Regions from separate parts of the Streptococcus sp. IMAU 99161 genome, predicted to be linked through region 2. Evidence: predicted binding sites of a transcription regulator. Region 2 holds the regulator's gene; the other holds the start of a gene.

Region 1 (7,665 bases), on a different contig from region 2:
GTCCTCCAGATTGAGAACGAAGTTTCTTCCATGATACAGTTGGTTGTTGTTCTTCCCAACCTGTACGAGCGGCATGGCAATAAAGAACTTTACCGATTTTACCTTGAGTAATCAATTCTTTAGCATGGTGTACACCATTAAAGAAGTTCATGATGTGACCAGCCATAAAGATAACATTATTTTCTTTACATGCGTCAACCATGGCTTTACAATCTTCATAAGACAATGCAATTGGCTTTTCACAAAATACGTGTTTGCCATGTTGAGCAGCTTTCACAACAGGTTCACGGTGAAGGTAGCTAGGTGAAGCTACGATCACACAATCAATATCTTCACGTGCTACAAGTTCATCTAAACTTGCACAAACATCTGATCCCAACTCTTGAGCAACTTCTTCTCCATGATTTGGGTCAAATACCGCAACCACTTTTGCATCTTCAATTTTGTTCATTGAGCGAGCCAAATCAGCTCCAAAATATCCAGCTCCAACAATACCGTAATTTACCATAATTTTTATCCTCTTTCTATATATTTTTAAATTTCAGCTTTAATTCTTTTTCAAATCTTCAATCTTAAATGTTATATATGGTACAACATTTTTCATATGAAGTTCATTTTATTTTTCCTCGTTTAAAACTTTGATAACAAGTTTTTTAACAGTTTCATCATTGCAATGAATCTTTGGTTGGTGAAGATCTTCTTCAAAAGTCACCAACATATTCCCTGGAAGCAATTCAACAATTTGATAGTCTTTGCTATCGTAAAAAGCAATATCCTTCTCTTCGCTAAAAGGTATACGTGACTGAGCACGAACTGGGGAAGTTACTGCCATTTTTTCTGTATTTTCAACAACAATATGAATATCTAAATATTTCTTATGAGTTTCAAAAATATCTCCTGGAACTCCATCAGCTAGATAAGTCATACAATTTGCAAAAACATTTTCCCCGTCAATATCAATTTTTCCATCAACTAAATCTGTCAAATTTGTATTTTCTAAAAAATCACAGACTTTTGAAAAATGTTTATTGACAGAAGCATATCGTCTAAAATCAGATTGTTCAGAAATAATCATATTATTTTCTCTTTTCTATTAGTGACTAGTGACGAACTTCCCAACTTGAATTCGCTTTAATTTCTGAAATATCATGAATCGTTGTATATTTAGGTGCAGATATTTTATTTTCAGTAAGAACAGAACTTCCTTTACCATAAAGATATACACGCTCAGCAGTTTCTATCATCTCAGCAATACGCTCAAGTTGAACTTCATCAAGAACCGTGTAAGTTTTTCTCAACATTTCTTCATAGTCGGATAAAACTTTTTCTGTAGCCTCTGTATACAATGCTAACTTTTCTTTCTCACGAATCATCTCTTGGTATTTGAAAATGAATTGTCTAAAACCTTTAAAACCACATTTTTTCGCAAATCGAGTCAATGTTGCTTTGGATACATTAAGGCATTCGCACAATGCCTCACATGAATAATTATTCAGAGGTTGCTGTTTTAAAAAGAATATAGCAATGTCTTTTTCAGCATATGCCATATTTGGTAAGTTAGCTTCTATCATTGGAATTAGTTCTTTTTGCAGTAACATATGAGCTTCTTTATTGAAGTAAACGTTTACATTCTTTATTTTAACACTTATTTCTTTTTTTTCAATATTTTTCATGATTTAGAAAGTAGTTTCTAATTTCTTTCATTTTATAACAGAACAACAAATATAAAAATATAACAATTTTTTATTCTTTTTATTTGTATTTTATGTCTTGCAAGAACATTTGTCGACATCAATATGTTCATATATACCTATTTTATTAATTTTTATTTTGATTTTATTATTTCTTTCGGAATTTCTATACAACATTTTATTTCTAAAAAAATAGAAAAAATGTTCCTAGTTTCTTTATTTTATGCTGTTAATACATTTTTGTTTCCGAATTAAAAATAATCCTATAAAAACTACTGATTTATGAGATAAATCAGATCACCTATTTTAAAAAAGCATCAAACTATAAACTAGTAGGTTCCACACTAAATGTAGCCCCATACTGCCCCATAAGTCCGATTTGTAGCGTACAAGCCCTAAAAACATCCCAAGTGAAGCATATAAACACCAAGCTAGAATGCTTCCTGGATGATGTGCTAAGGCAAATAAAACACTTGTCAAAGCAACTCGAATATTTAATTTTCTAACCAAGTTCCATAAAATTTTAGGTAATTTGTAATACCGTTCTGAAGTTTGGTATTGATTTGCGGTAATTCGTTTCATAGCGCGCCTCCAAGTTCTTTGAGTGTTAAATCTCCACTTGATTCCAAGCGAACCAAGCCACTTTTTTCCAATTCAGCCATAAGAGATATGGCCTCGACAATATCTATTCCCATTTCACGTACTAAAAATGAAATGACAATATAGCGTGATGATTGTAATTCTTTTGTCATTTTCCCTCCTGAAAATAAAAAAGGAGAACAATATTCAATTGTTCTCCAAAATAATTTTATTAAAAAGAAAAACCCTGCCAAATTAATTTTTCTGATTCTTCTAAAGAAGTATTTCTACTCTATAATACTGAGACCATCTCATCTACCTAGCCCATCTTTTTAGTCGCTTTTTCCTTTACGACAAACACAAAAGCAATAGAGCCGACAACGGCACCAAGCAAGATCCAATAGAGCGCATCTGACGAAACAATTGGCCCTGACAAGAGACCAGCTAAGATAAAGAGATCGATATACAGTCTGGTATCGCGATAGAAGGTCCAGTTAAAATGGTAGCTACCTTCTGGATACTGACGTGTCGATACAGGCGGTTGAAAAACCTGAAGCAGGAGCAAAATCCCTACAAATGCAAGATAAGTTAGACTAATAACCGAAAGCGGTGTCTGCATCATCAACGTCACAGCCACCAAAAGCAAGACCAAGATCCAGAAATGAAAGTCCATCCAGAATTCACGATGATAATGAAACCATTTCATAAGATCACACCTTTCTTTTATTGTAATCGTTTTCTAAACTTATATTATAAGATAAAGAACTTTTTTTGCAAGGTAAAAGCGGTTAGTTAGGGCTGAAAATAGGACCAGAATATCTCTGGCCCTTCTAAAAAAACTATGAACAAAGAGTAACTCCCACCTTATTGACTGATGTCATTTTCGATAATCACCTTGAGGGCATTGTTTTCACCCGCATGTTTAAAGACATCATAGGCCTTTTCGACTTCTGAGAGTTTGAAGTGGTGGGTGATGAGCTTGGTTGCATCGATCTTACCAGATTTTAAGACATTCAGCAGCATTTCAGTGGTGTTGGCATTAACAAGACCGGTGTTGAGGGTAATGTTCTTGATCCACAATTCGTCCAAATTGAAGCTAACCGGTTTTCCGTGAACACCGACGTTGGCAATATGACCACCGACAGAGATGACGTTTTGGCAGACATCAAATGTAGCAGGATAACCTACACATTCCATAGAAATATCAACCCCACGGCCGTCCGTCACTTCATTGATAAAGGCCTTGATTTCCGCAATATCGCTTGAGCAGATGGTGTGAGTAGCCCCGAATTTCTTAGCTGCTTCAAGACGAGATTCAGATAAGTCCACCATGATAATCGTAGCAGGTGAGAAGAACTGAACGGTCAAGAGAGCCGCAAGGCCAATTGGACCAGCTCCAACGATACAGACATTATCGCCTGGTTTTACATGAGATGGGAGGACCCCAATTTCATAAGAGGTTGGGAGAATATCTGAGAGCATGACCAAGGCTTCGTCATCCACCGTTTCAGGCGCATGATAAAGACTGCCATCCGCATGTGGAATATGCACATATTCTGCTTGGGTTCCGTTGATCAAGTGACCCAAAATCCAACCACCATCTTCACAGTGAGAAGGCAGACTACGTTTACAGTAGTAGCAGGTGTTACAAGCTGTGACACAAGAGATAATGACCTTGTCGCCCACCTTGAAGTTAGTAACCGCATCGCCGACTTCTTCGACAATTCCGATCCCTTCGTGACCTAGAATCGTGCCTTCCTTACAGGCAGGAACATCTCCTCCTAGGATGTGAAGGTCTGTCCCACAGATGGTTGTTTTTAAGACACGTACAATCGCATCCGTTGGGTTTTTGATTTCTGGTTTTGGTTGGTCGATTAGTTGCAGATTGCCCGCAGATACATAGGTTGCAGCTTTCATAAGCGACTCCTTTTCTTTGTTGGTTTGATAAACCATTTTATTTTTGTTTTATTTGTGAATATTATAACATAATAAGTAAGCGCTTGCAACGGGCTGTGGCCATATTTTTAAAAGTGTTTTGAGCAAAATAAAACATCCCTCTTATTCTCTATCAGAGGAATGTTTTAATCACCTTGTTCTAATTGTTGGCGCTGCTTATAGTACTCTTGCTGCTCGCGTTCGCGTTCTTCTTCTAAGCGCTCTTCATAGCGTTTGAGTTCTGCCTCAAACTCTTCTTGCAAGGCAAATAAACGCTCCAAGCCACTTTGAGCTTCCGCACTTGGGGCTTGAAAATGCAGAGCACTCAGCCAGTCTACTAAATTTTCTGTGTGTTGGCGGACATCCATACGCATATCCGCATAATCCCACTCCAACTCACTCAGCTTTTGATTGAAGCGGTGATGTCGATCTTCTAGCTGTTCTAATTCATTATTTCCTGAATGGTACATCACATACCTCCTTTAATCGGACTCATGAAAATCGGCTTTTTCACTGATTTCAGTGCAGTTTCTGCCGCGTCCGCTGCTCCTCCTGTAAATCCATCTTTCAAATCATTAACTAGGGTCGTTGTGGCAAAAGTGCGCATCTTTTCGGATTGACCGCTCAAAGTCACCTGCAAACTCATCCCTTCCAACATCATCAAGGCTTTTTGCGTTGCAATCAAACTCCGAATTGCAATCCGCTCTTGCTCCTTTTTAATCTCTCGATGGAGCTCCTCAATGCGTTCTCTATCCTCTCCCAGGATTTCTAACATCTTTTTCTCCTACTTATGAAAAATCAAAGGCCGCTGCTTGTCCCTTGTCCAAGTCCACCAATTGGGCTGATGCAGCCTCTAGTTGCCCTGCCAGATCTGACAGACGTGTCGAGTAGGCCCTTGCTTGAGCCAGGTTTTCCGCCTCGACCGCTTGGTCCCAGCAAGTATCCATGGAGAACTCTCCTAATAGTTGCTCCACTTCTGCGTCTGTTAAAAATTGGGCCATGCTGTGGGCCATTTGAGACACCTCCGCAACCTTATGGGAAACCGTATCCTTGGCCACTTCTAGCTGATCTTTGAGCTCGGCCTCAAAGACCGTCGCTTGCGCTGAAGCATTTTGCGCTACTGCCAGTACCAATTCCTCTCGCAATTGAATGGTCTGGGTCCCAGACGCACTCGCTAGTTGCTGATGGAGGCTAGGAATGCTAGACGCATCCTCAGGTGTCCCCTGCCCATGCAGAGAAACAACCGAGGCAGATGATGGAGTTTCTGATCTAGGTGCTTGTTGATCCCTTTGTGGCATCTCAATAATTTTCTGCGCCTGGTCTTGCATCCCTTGTATTTCATCTTCTAACTCCATTTGAGATAGCCTCCTTTCTTGGTTCATTTTATGGTCCACAGATCCTAAACTTCCTTGCCTCATCAGTAGAAGCAAATTCACACACTATAGGGTAACATAAATTAGCTCGTAATGCTATAAAAATTTCAAAAAATAGTTAAAAAAAACAGCGCTTGATGAAAAAAAATTGAATTTGAGCCTCGTATTCCTAAAAAATAAAAGGAAAAACTTAACTTTTTTAGCGTCATTTATTATAGTCTCCTTCTTGGATCTCTAAGTTATAAACAACCTTCGCTTCTGGGCTACCGCTTTTATTTTTATTCACCCCAACTAACTGCCCAGCATCCGTTAGGACCTTTAGACTCGTATCAATTCCTTCATCCTCTTTCACCTTTGCATCTTCTGGTAGTTTCTCTTCATTCGAAACGTCAATTGCTTCTCCTGTTTTTGAATTATCTAAGAAGATGACCTCTTTATGATTCATCCCAAAATCAAATTCAACTCCCTGGTGGAAGCCATAGCGGAGCATGGGCTCTCCTTTTGCATCCCGCCCTAGATAAGCTTTGTTTCCATGCCAGTCATAGACAACCGGAACCACATTCACTCGTAAAGGATCCCCAGATTTCAAACCTCCGTCAAAGATAATCGGAGAAAATTCAATTTTACCGATACCTGTGAAATTTTCCTTTACGTACAATGCCGTTTGTTCTTCCAATAGACGGAAAGAATGTTTAAAAATGCTCTCCTCTTCATAGGTCAAGCCTTGGGCTGTTCGATGAGGGTTCTTCAGCCAGATCACCCCTACACCCAGAATGACGACGATCACTAAAAGGATTCCTATAATCTTTTTTCTCATCTTTGCCTTCTTTGTTCTAGTTCTTTTCTTATACCCTATCATAAAATCAAGGGAATTGCGAACTCAAAGCAAAAAATCCCCCACTCTTTCAAGTGAGGGGGCTGATAAACATCAGTTGTTCGTCGGCGTCTTATTTACGACGTCCTGGACGTTCCTTGTAACCATAGTAAGCATCTTCGATAATTTCTTGCATATGGTCTACCATTGGAAGACGTGGGTTAGCTGGTGAACATTGATCTTCATAAGCGAGGAAGGCCAATTCACGAGAATGTTTCTTCCATTCTTTTTCGTTGATTCCTTGTGCCTTGAAGTTCATTTGGATACCACAGCGTTCACCAAGTTCATATACAGCTTTTGCGTAAGCTTCAACAGCTTCCTCTGGTGTAGAGCATGGAAGTCCTAACATACGAGCAATGTCTTGGTATTTTTCATCTGCACGGTAGTAGTTGTACTTAGGCCATGTCGCAGTCTTGGCTGGGCGTGTACCGTTGTAACGGATCACGTATGGAAGCAAGATGGCATTGGTCCGTCCGTGAATGGTGTGGAATTGCGCACCAATCTTGTGGGCCATGGAGTGAGAAATACCGAGGAAGGCATTGGCGAAGGCCATACCTGCGATCGTAGAGGCATTGTGCATCTTTTCGCGGGCATCGTAGTTGGCTGTTTTCACAGATTCTTCCAAGTTTTCAAAGACCAGTTTAATAGCTTGAAGGGCAAGACCATCGGTAAAGTCGCTAGCCATTTGAGAGACATAAGCTTCTGTCGCGTGGGTCAAGACGTCCATACCAGTGTCTGCTGCAACCGATCCTGGAACAGTCAAGACAAGAGATGGGTCCACAATCGCCACTGTTGGTGTCAATGAGTAGTCAGCGATTGGGTATTTGCGGTTATTGGCTTTATCAGAGATAACGGCAAATGGTGTAACTTCTGATCCAGTACCAGATGTTGTTGGGATGGCGATGAATTTTGTCTTCTTACCAAGCAATGGGAATTTGAAGGCACGTTTACGGATATCCATGAATTTTTGAATCAAATCGTGGAAGTCCACTTCTGGTTGTTCATAGAAGAGCCACATAACCTTAGCCGCATCCATTGGAGAACCACCACCAAGAGCGATGATCGTATCTGGCTTGAAGGTCCGCATGATCTCCGTACCACGTTCAACCGTTGTGATATCTGGATCAGGTTCAACATCCGCAAAGATTTGGTAAACCACCTTGTTGCGGCGAAGGTCTAATTGTTCAATAATGCGATCCAAGAAACCAAGTTC
Region 2 (7,665 bases):
TTTGATATACTTTGATAATGCAGCAACGACGCCTCTCTTGCCTGAAGTCATCACCAAAATGACTGAAACCATGCAATCGACATATGGAAACCCTTCTAGCCTCCATGCCCATGGTCGAATGGCTAAAAAACTCCTCAGAGAAGCGCGTGAGCAAATTGCTCAAGCTCTCCAAACCCTTCCCAATCGCATTCTCTTCACTTCAGGTGGATCAGAAAGTAATAATACAGTTCTAAAAGGCTACTGTCTCAAACACCAAGATCAAGGCAAGCATATCATTACGACTGCTCTTGAGCACCATGCTGTCTTAGAGCCTCTTGAATACCTTGTCGAACGTTTTGGATTCGAGGTAACGATCATTCAACCAAGAGATGGTCGCATACAGGTCGATGATCTCAAGGCAGCCCTGAGACCTGATACCATCCTTGTCTCGACCATGTATGCCAATAATGAGACAGGTGATCTCTTACCCATCAAAGAAATCGGCCAACTTTTAAAAAACCATCCTGCAGCCTTTCACGTCGATGCCGTTCAAGCAATTGGCAAGGTCCCTGTCTATCCTGAAGAGCTGGGAATCGATTTCCTCAGTGCTTCAGCTCATAAGTTTCATGGACCAAAGGGGGTCGGTTTTCTTTATGCAGCGACTCCAGATTTTGATCAACTGTTACACGGTGGCGATCAAGAGAATAAAATGAGAGCCAGCACCGAAAATCTTATTTCCATCGTCGGAATGGCTGAGGCACTTCATCAGGCTAGTCTTCATCAAGAAGAAAACTTCCGCCAGGTTCAAAAACTCGGACAAGAACTAGTCAATGGTTTAGCAACCTACGACTACTACGTAAACGCTTGTGATGACCACCTTCCCTTTGTATGGAACCTTGGCTTTCCAGGTGTGCAAAATGACATCTTACTCATGCGACTGGATCTAGCGGGTATCTCTGTATCCACTGGTTCTGCTTGCACTGCTGGGACCGTACAACCCAGCCATGTTTTAGAAGCCCTCTATGGCGCTGATAGTCCTCGTCTAAAAGAATCCCTGAGGATTAGTTTTTCAGAACTCAATACCACTGAGGAAGTTCAAACCTTCCTCGCAAGTCTTAAAGAAATTTTATCATAGGAGAACAATATGGCATTTGGAACTACTGTTTCATTAAAAGACTGTAAATATACCTATCGTCTTCATCCCAATGTAAAGAAATACACCCTTCGCGACAACACTTTTGCTGTCACAAAAGTCGGTAATTTCGAATTAAATCGTTTACTTGAGGCTGTCCCCAACAGCGGTGATGGATTTTTACTCAAAATCATTTTTAATAAAGACCTCTCAGGCTTCAAAATTAACATCACTGATAAGTCTGGGCTTCGCCTAGTCAACATCTTTAAAGATTCAAAAAATGACATCATCCAACAAAAATTTTATTTCTTAATGGATAGTCTCGTTGAAAGAGAAATTTTCGATAAAATCGAGGTTTAAAAATGGTTACTTTAACTTATATAGATGCTTATCAAGTGGAACGTACCACTACTTACACCGATCTTGCAGCCTGTATTCTTGATTTTTCAGGCTGTGTGACCCTTCCGGACACCTACAACGTTACGTCCATTCACTACAAGGGAAAAAGACTTCCTTATACTGGAAAAATAGACGGCCTCTACAACTTTCTAAAGAAGATTGAACAAGACGAAAGAGCCTAAACAGTTGCTACAAACAGAAAATTCTTTGTTTGTAGTAACTGTTTTCTTTTGGTAAAAAAATAGAGAAAAATCGGTTTAGATAGTTGATTTTTTCACAATCTTCCTATACAATAAAGGGGAAAGGTTGTGATATTGTGAAACATGATAAAAATACACCAATTCCACGCGCAACAGCAAAACGCTTATCCCTTTATTACCGCATTTTCAAGCGCTTCAACTCCGAAAAAATAGAGAAAGCTAATTCCAAGCAAATCGCAGATGCTATCGGAATTGACTCAGCGACAGTTCGTCGAGACTTCTCTTATTTTGGCGAATTGGGAAGACGGGGCTTCGGATATGATGTTAAAAAGCTAATGAACTTTTTTGCAGATCTTTTAAATGATAATGCGATTACCAACGTAGCCATTGTTGGGATCGGCAATATGGGAAGTGCGCTTCTTAACTACCGCTTCCACGAGCGAAACAAAATGAAAATTGTCATGGCTTTTGATGTAGATGACCACGAACTGGTTGATACCAAAAGTAAGGATGGAATTCCCATTTACGGAATTTCTTCAATCAAAGAAAAATTAAAACAAGAAGGAATCCAGACAGCTATTTTGACCGTTCCTAGTGTCAAGGCGCAAGAAGTGGCAAGCCTCCTTGTCGATGCTGGTATCAAGGGTATTTTAAGCTTTTCACCGGTTCATTTATCCCTCCCAAAAAGTGTTGTCGTTCAATATGTGGACCTAACCAGTGAGTTGCAAACCCTTCTTTATTTCATGAGAAAAAACGAAGAATAACAAGAACAGCTTTAGTAAAAAAAGAGTGTGGGACAGAAATCGGTAATTCGTTAGAATTCGATTTCGTCATCCCACCTCCGCACAGTTGAGTAGGGCTGTAAAAGCTGATGAAATCCGCGTAGTAGAGCAGCCCACTCAACCACTGCGTCTTGCTCTACAATCCAAAGAAAATTAAGAGGCTAGGACTTTTGTCCCAGCCTTTTTTTATACTAAGAGATCAGTCTCTTCACGGTAACTGTAATAGTTATCTTCCGAAACAATCAAATGATCCAACAAGGTTAAACCCATCACATCACAGGCTTCTATGACACGATTGGTGACCTCATCATCATTTTTACTCGGAAATACTGCACCAGATGGATGATTGTGAGCTAGAATGATAGAGGTAGCCATATGCTTTAAGGCATAGTGGAGAATTTCGCGCGGTTCTGCGATACTACGATTGACCGTTCCGATAAAGATAGTCTGTTGGTGAATAATCTCATTTTGTGTATTCAAATAGAGTGCTACTAGATGCTCCTGCTTCTTATGGCCAATTTCCTGTTGAATTTTATGGGCCAATTTTTGACTGCTCATGATCTGTTCTGAACTCATCAACTGATCTTTGTGAATCCGTCTTCCTAACTCGATAACCGCTTGCAGTTCAATTGCCTTGACACGACCAATTCCTGAGATTTCCTGCAACTCTTCTAAGGTCAAATTCCCCAGCTCTTTTAAACTATTCACAGACGTCAAGAGGTTTTGGGCAATCTCATAGACACTTTTTTGTTTATTTCCAGTCCTCAGTAGAATAGATACCAGCTCCTGGTGACTTAACTTCTCAACTCCCTCTGAGACCAAACGTTCTCTAGGAAGCAAAGATGGTTCAATAAATGAAATTTCGTACATAATTTCCTCCTCACTTATTAATTCGTAATCAAAAGAGAAAATCATGTATTTCTTTACTGACAAGATATTTCTTGCTTCAAATCATCCAATACTAGCACTTGGTCTTTCTTAAACCAAATTTGGTATCCGCTCTGTACTTGCTCCAGTTCTTTTAAAAATGTTTGAATCTCAGAACGCATCAAATACTCTTGGTGCTGAGGAATCGCCTCTAGTGCCTGATAAAGCTGCTCGACTTCATAAATGCCTTTTGTAATTAAACCATTTCGTGGAAAATCATTGACTAAAAGTTTGTAAAAATGATGTAAGAGATGATAAATCCGATCCTTGGTCACAATTTTTCCTCCTTATCCTGCCTTACCACCTAGTATTATACCTTGAATTTCACACAGAAGTATGACAAGTCTCTTACATTATGTTACCAGTCTCTTACATTTTTACAGTTTTCATTCATAAAAATAGAAGCCTAGGCCTTGCCTTAAGCTTCTATTTCCTTAAAGTTGCATTTGATTGTAGGATTTCCCAAAGGAATCCAAGATATCTTTTGGAGCCTTGTCATAGTCAACGGAGGTTTCCAAACTCCCTTTGACAATCGTACGATAAGTTGCTGCAGCATCCTCACAAGTTACTAGCGTAATTTCATTGACACCTTCACGGTCTTGGATTACATCCACACGATCAGGGGTCACCGTCTCAACAGACGAGATGACATAGGTATAAATCTTTTCCTTATCCGTGATGTAGATCTTCATGCCAGCCTTGGCTTTTTCCAAAGGTGAGAATAACATAGCATTAGCACCAGTCAAACCAAAGACATGGTGACTGGCAAGTGAATAATTGCCTTTCCCCATGACTTGGGTTTCCTTCATGGTCCCTGCGCCATAATATAGGGCAACGTTTTCGAGTCCCTTAAAGATGGGAAGATTCATGTTTAATTCAGGAATCGAAATTCCACCAATAACAGGAAGCTTCTGAGCCTGCCATTGAGCATTGATCACTGCTTCAGTCGACAAAGACTGCACATGCTGAAAATCAAAACTCGTCTTTACTTTCTTATTTTTATCTAGGGTCTTTTTATCAACCTTGCTCACCTGGTATTGATTGGTGTGCCAAACCATGATCATATTTCGGATCGGTGCATTAAAGATCAATAATAGTGAGAGGATAATCAAGAGCGTTGCAACAACATTGATAAGAGTATTGCGTAAACTCTTTTTCTTTTTTCTTTTGCGTGACATTCTGTCCCCTTATCTATTCGTTTTCTTCTACTATTTCTTCGTCTTTTTCATCTGCCTGAACTGTTGTAAAGGTCACAATCTTAGCATCCTGATCCAGTCGCATCACTTTCACACCCTGAGTAGAACGACCAGTTTGAGAAATATTAGCCACACCCGTCCGAATCATCACACCAGTATTGGTTATAATCATAAGGTCTTCATTGCCTTCAACAGTCATGAGACCTGCGAGAGCACCATTTTTCTCTGTAATGTTGGCTGTCTTAATTCCCTTACCACCACGACCTTTGGTTGGGTATTCACTTGCCATTGTCCGCTTACCATACCCTTTTTCAGTGATGATCAACACTTCATCTTGGTCCGTAATCACGCTAGCACCGACAACCTGGTCTCCATCACGAAGATTCACTCCACGAACCCCAGTGGCTGTCCGGCCCATATTCCGAACGACCGATTCATTAAAGCGAACAGAATAGCCATACTTGGTACCGATGATAACGTCTGTATCTCCATCAGTAAGGAAGACATTGATCAATTCATCATCATCTCTTAGATTTAAGGCTTTCAGTCCATTTTGACGGATATTTGAAAACTCTGCTACATTGGTCCGTTTCACCAAACCTTGTCGCGTCGTAAAGAAGAGATAAGCCTCATCACTTCGATCTTGCTCAACATTGATAATGGTTTGAATGGACTCTCCTTCGTCCAGTTTCAAAAGATTGACAATCGGTAAGCCTTTGGCTGTACGTCCATATTCTGGGATTTCATAGCCTTTCAGACGATAGACACGTCCCTTATTGGTAAAGAAGAGCAGATGGTCGTGGGTGCTAGTTGATACCAGTTCACGGACAAAATCATCATCTTTTACACCCGTTCCTTGAACACCACGTCCCCCACGTTTTTGAGCTGTAAATTCAGCTTGGTCCAAACGTTTGATATATCCTTTGTTAGAAAGAGTAATCAAGACATCGGTTTCTTCAATCAAGTCCTCATCTTCAAGAGACAGAACTTCACCGACCATCAACTCCGTGCGACGAGCATCGCCAAACTTGCGTTTGACTTCTTCCAATTCTTCTTTGATAATTGCAACGACCCGTTCTGGTTTAGCCAAAATATCTGCTAAATCAGCAATCAAAGCTACCAAGTCATCGTATTCATTTTGAATTTTATCTCGTTCCAAACCAGTCAAACGACGAAGACGCATATCCAATATAGCTTGACTTTGGCGTTCTGACAGCTTGAATTTGCTCATCAATTCCGCTTGAGCCTCTGCATCCGTTTGGCTGTTGCGAATGATTTTGATTACTTCATCAATATGATCTAGGGCAATGAGCAAACCTTCTAAAATATGAGCTCGGGCTTCTGCCTTTTCCTTATCAAAGATGGTCCGGCGAGTCACTACTTCTTTTTGATGCTCAATATAAGCGCCCAAAATTTGACGAAGAGAGAGAATTTTAGGAACTCCATTTTCAATGGCCAACATATTGAAACCAAAGCTAGTTTGCATTTGAGTCAGCTTAAAGAGGTTATTTAAGATCACGTTTGCAGATGCATCCCGGCGTACTTCAATGATAAAGCGAACCCCTTCACGGTTGGATTCATCCCGTACAGCTGTAATCCCTTCGATCCGTTTTTCTTGCACTAAACGGACAATATGTTCATGGACCTTGGTCTTATTGACCATATATGGAAACTCAGTCACGACAATGCGTTCTCGGCCGCTCTTAGTTACTTCAATCTCAGTGCGAGAGCGAAGGACGATAGAACCTTTCCCTGTCTCATAAGCCTTGAAGATCCCTGATTTCCCCATGACAAGAGCTCCTGTCGGGAAATCCGGGCCAGGCAAGACTTCCATCAAGTCGCGTGTCGTCACTTCAGGATTGTCCATCATCAACTTCACAGCATCAATGGTTTCTCCAAGGTTGTGAGGTGGAATATTAGTGGCCATCCCAACAGCGATCCCCGTTGCCCCATTTACAAGAAGGTTCGGAAAACGCGCTGGAAGAACTAATGGTTCGCGCTCACTGGCGTCATAGTTATCCACAAAATCAACGGTATTTTTGTTGATATCGCGCAACATTTCAAGAGCGATCTTACTCATACGAGCTTCGGTATACCGTTGTGCAGCGGCACCATCACCGTCCATAGAACCAAAGTTTCCATGACCATCCACTAACATGTAGCGATAACTCCACCATTGCGCCATCCGAACCATGGCTTCATAAATAGAGGAATCCCCGTGTGGGTGATATTTACCCATAACATCCCCTGTGATACGAGCTGATTTCTTATGTGGTTTGTCAGGTGAAACCCCCAACTCGTTCATACCGTATAAGATACGGCGATGAACAGGTTTTAAACCATCTCGAACGTCAGGAAGAGCACGAGACACGATTACACTCATGGCATAATCGATAAAGCTCGTCTTCATTTCTGATGTTAAATTCACATTAATAAGATTATTATCCTGCATTCAAAAAATGCCTCTCTTTACTTAATTCACCCCTCTATTATATCACATTTTACGCTATTTTACTCTCTGTGAGCACAAATGTAAAAACGTTTACATCTTAGGTTCTATACTATTTTGAGTGACAAAGACATTTAAAAGTGGTAAAATGAAAACGAATGAGAGATGATCTCAAAAAAAAATGAAGGAGATGTTTAGACTCATGACTGCAACTAAACAACACAAAAAAGTCATCCTTGTTGGTGACGGTGCCGTAGGTTCATCTTACGCTTTCGCACTTGTAAACCAAGGTATTGCTCAAGAACTTGGAATCATTGAAATTCCTCAATTGTTCGAAAAGGCTGTCGGTGATGCTCTTGACCTTAGCCACGCCCTTGCCTTCACTTCACCTAAGAAGATCTACGCAGCTAAGTACGAAGACTGTGCAGATGCCGATCTAGTTGTCATCACTGCTGGTGCACCTCAAAAACCAGGTGAAACTCGTCTTGACCTTGTAGGTAAGAACCTTGCCATCAACAAATCAATCGTAACTCAAGTTGTTGAATCAGGTTTCAAAGGTATCTTCCTTGTTGCTGCGAACCCAGTTGACGTCTTGACATAC

What was found. The regulator Rex, encoded in region 2, represses fermentation and respiration genes when NADH is low (regulators of the CRP and FNR family bind a similar motif). The targets are predictions, from matches to a motif close to TTGTGAANTANTTCACAA.
Region 1: HA044_RS04015 (zinc-dependent alcohol dehydrogenase family protein) is a predicted target of Rex. The motif match lies at 4,240-4,257, and genes of this name have one in related genera.

Annotation. Positions count from the first base shown of each region.
Region 1 covers NZ_JAAPAW010000008.1:50,473-58,137, reverse strand. Annotated here, with positions in the region: gene HA044_RS04045 (Gfo/Idh/MocA family protein) at 1-508, opposite strand, end outside; gene HA044_RS04040 (YhcH/YjgK/YiaL family protein) at 617-1,075, opposite strand; gene HA044_RS04035 (MurR/RpiR family transcriptional regulator) at 1,101-1,673, opposite strand; partial or broken gene HA044_RS04030 (type II CAAX prenyl endopeptidase Rce1 family protein) at 1,998-2,216, opposite strand; gene HA044_RS04025 (hypothetical protein) at 2,270-2,443, opposite strand; gene HA044_RS04020 (ABC transporter permease) at 2,590-2,976, opposite strand; gene HA044_RS04015 (zinc-dependent alcohol dehydrogenase family protein) at 3,135-4,187, opposite strand; gene HA044_RS04010 (hypothetical protein) at 4,352-4,675, opposite strand; gene HA044_RS04005 (hypothetical protein) at 4,675-4,980, opposite strand; gene HA044_RS04000 (hypothetical protein) at 4,994-5,560, opposite strand; gene HA044_RS03995 (hypothetical protein) at 5,784-6,395, opposite strand; gene adhE (bifunctional acetaldehyde-CoA/alcohol dehydrogenase) at 6,526-7,665, opposite strand, start outside.
Region 2 covers NZ_JAAPAW010000006.1:7,231-14,895, forward strand. Annotated here, with positions in the region: gene HA044_RS02325 (cysteine desulfurase family protein) at 2-1,114, shown strand; gene HA044_RS02330 (DUF1831 domain-containing protein) at 1,124-1,471, shown strand; gene HA044_RS02335 (DUF4649 family protein) at 1,474-1,692, shown strand; gene HA044_RS02340 (redox-sensing transcriptional repressor Rex) at 1,827-2,474, shown strand; gene radC (DNA repair protein RadC) at 2,679-3,362, opposite strand; gene HA044_RS02350 (porphobilinogen deaminase) at 3,416-3,694, opposite strand; gene HA044_RS02355 (class A sortase) at 3,854-4,597, opposite strand; gene gyrA (DNA gyrase subunit A) at 4,611-7,067, opposite strand; gene HA044_RS02365 (L-lactate dehydrogenase) at 7,267-7,665, shown strand, end outside.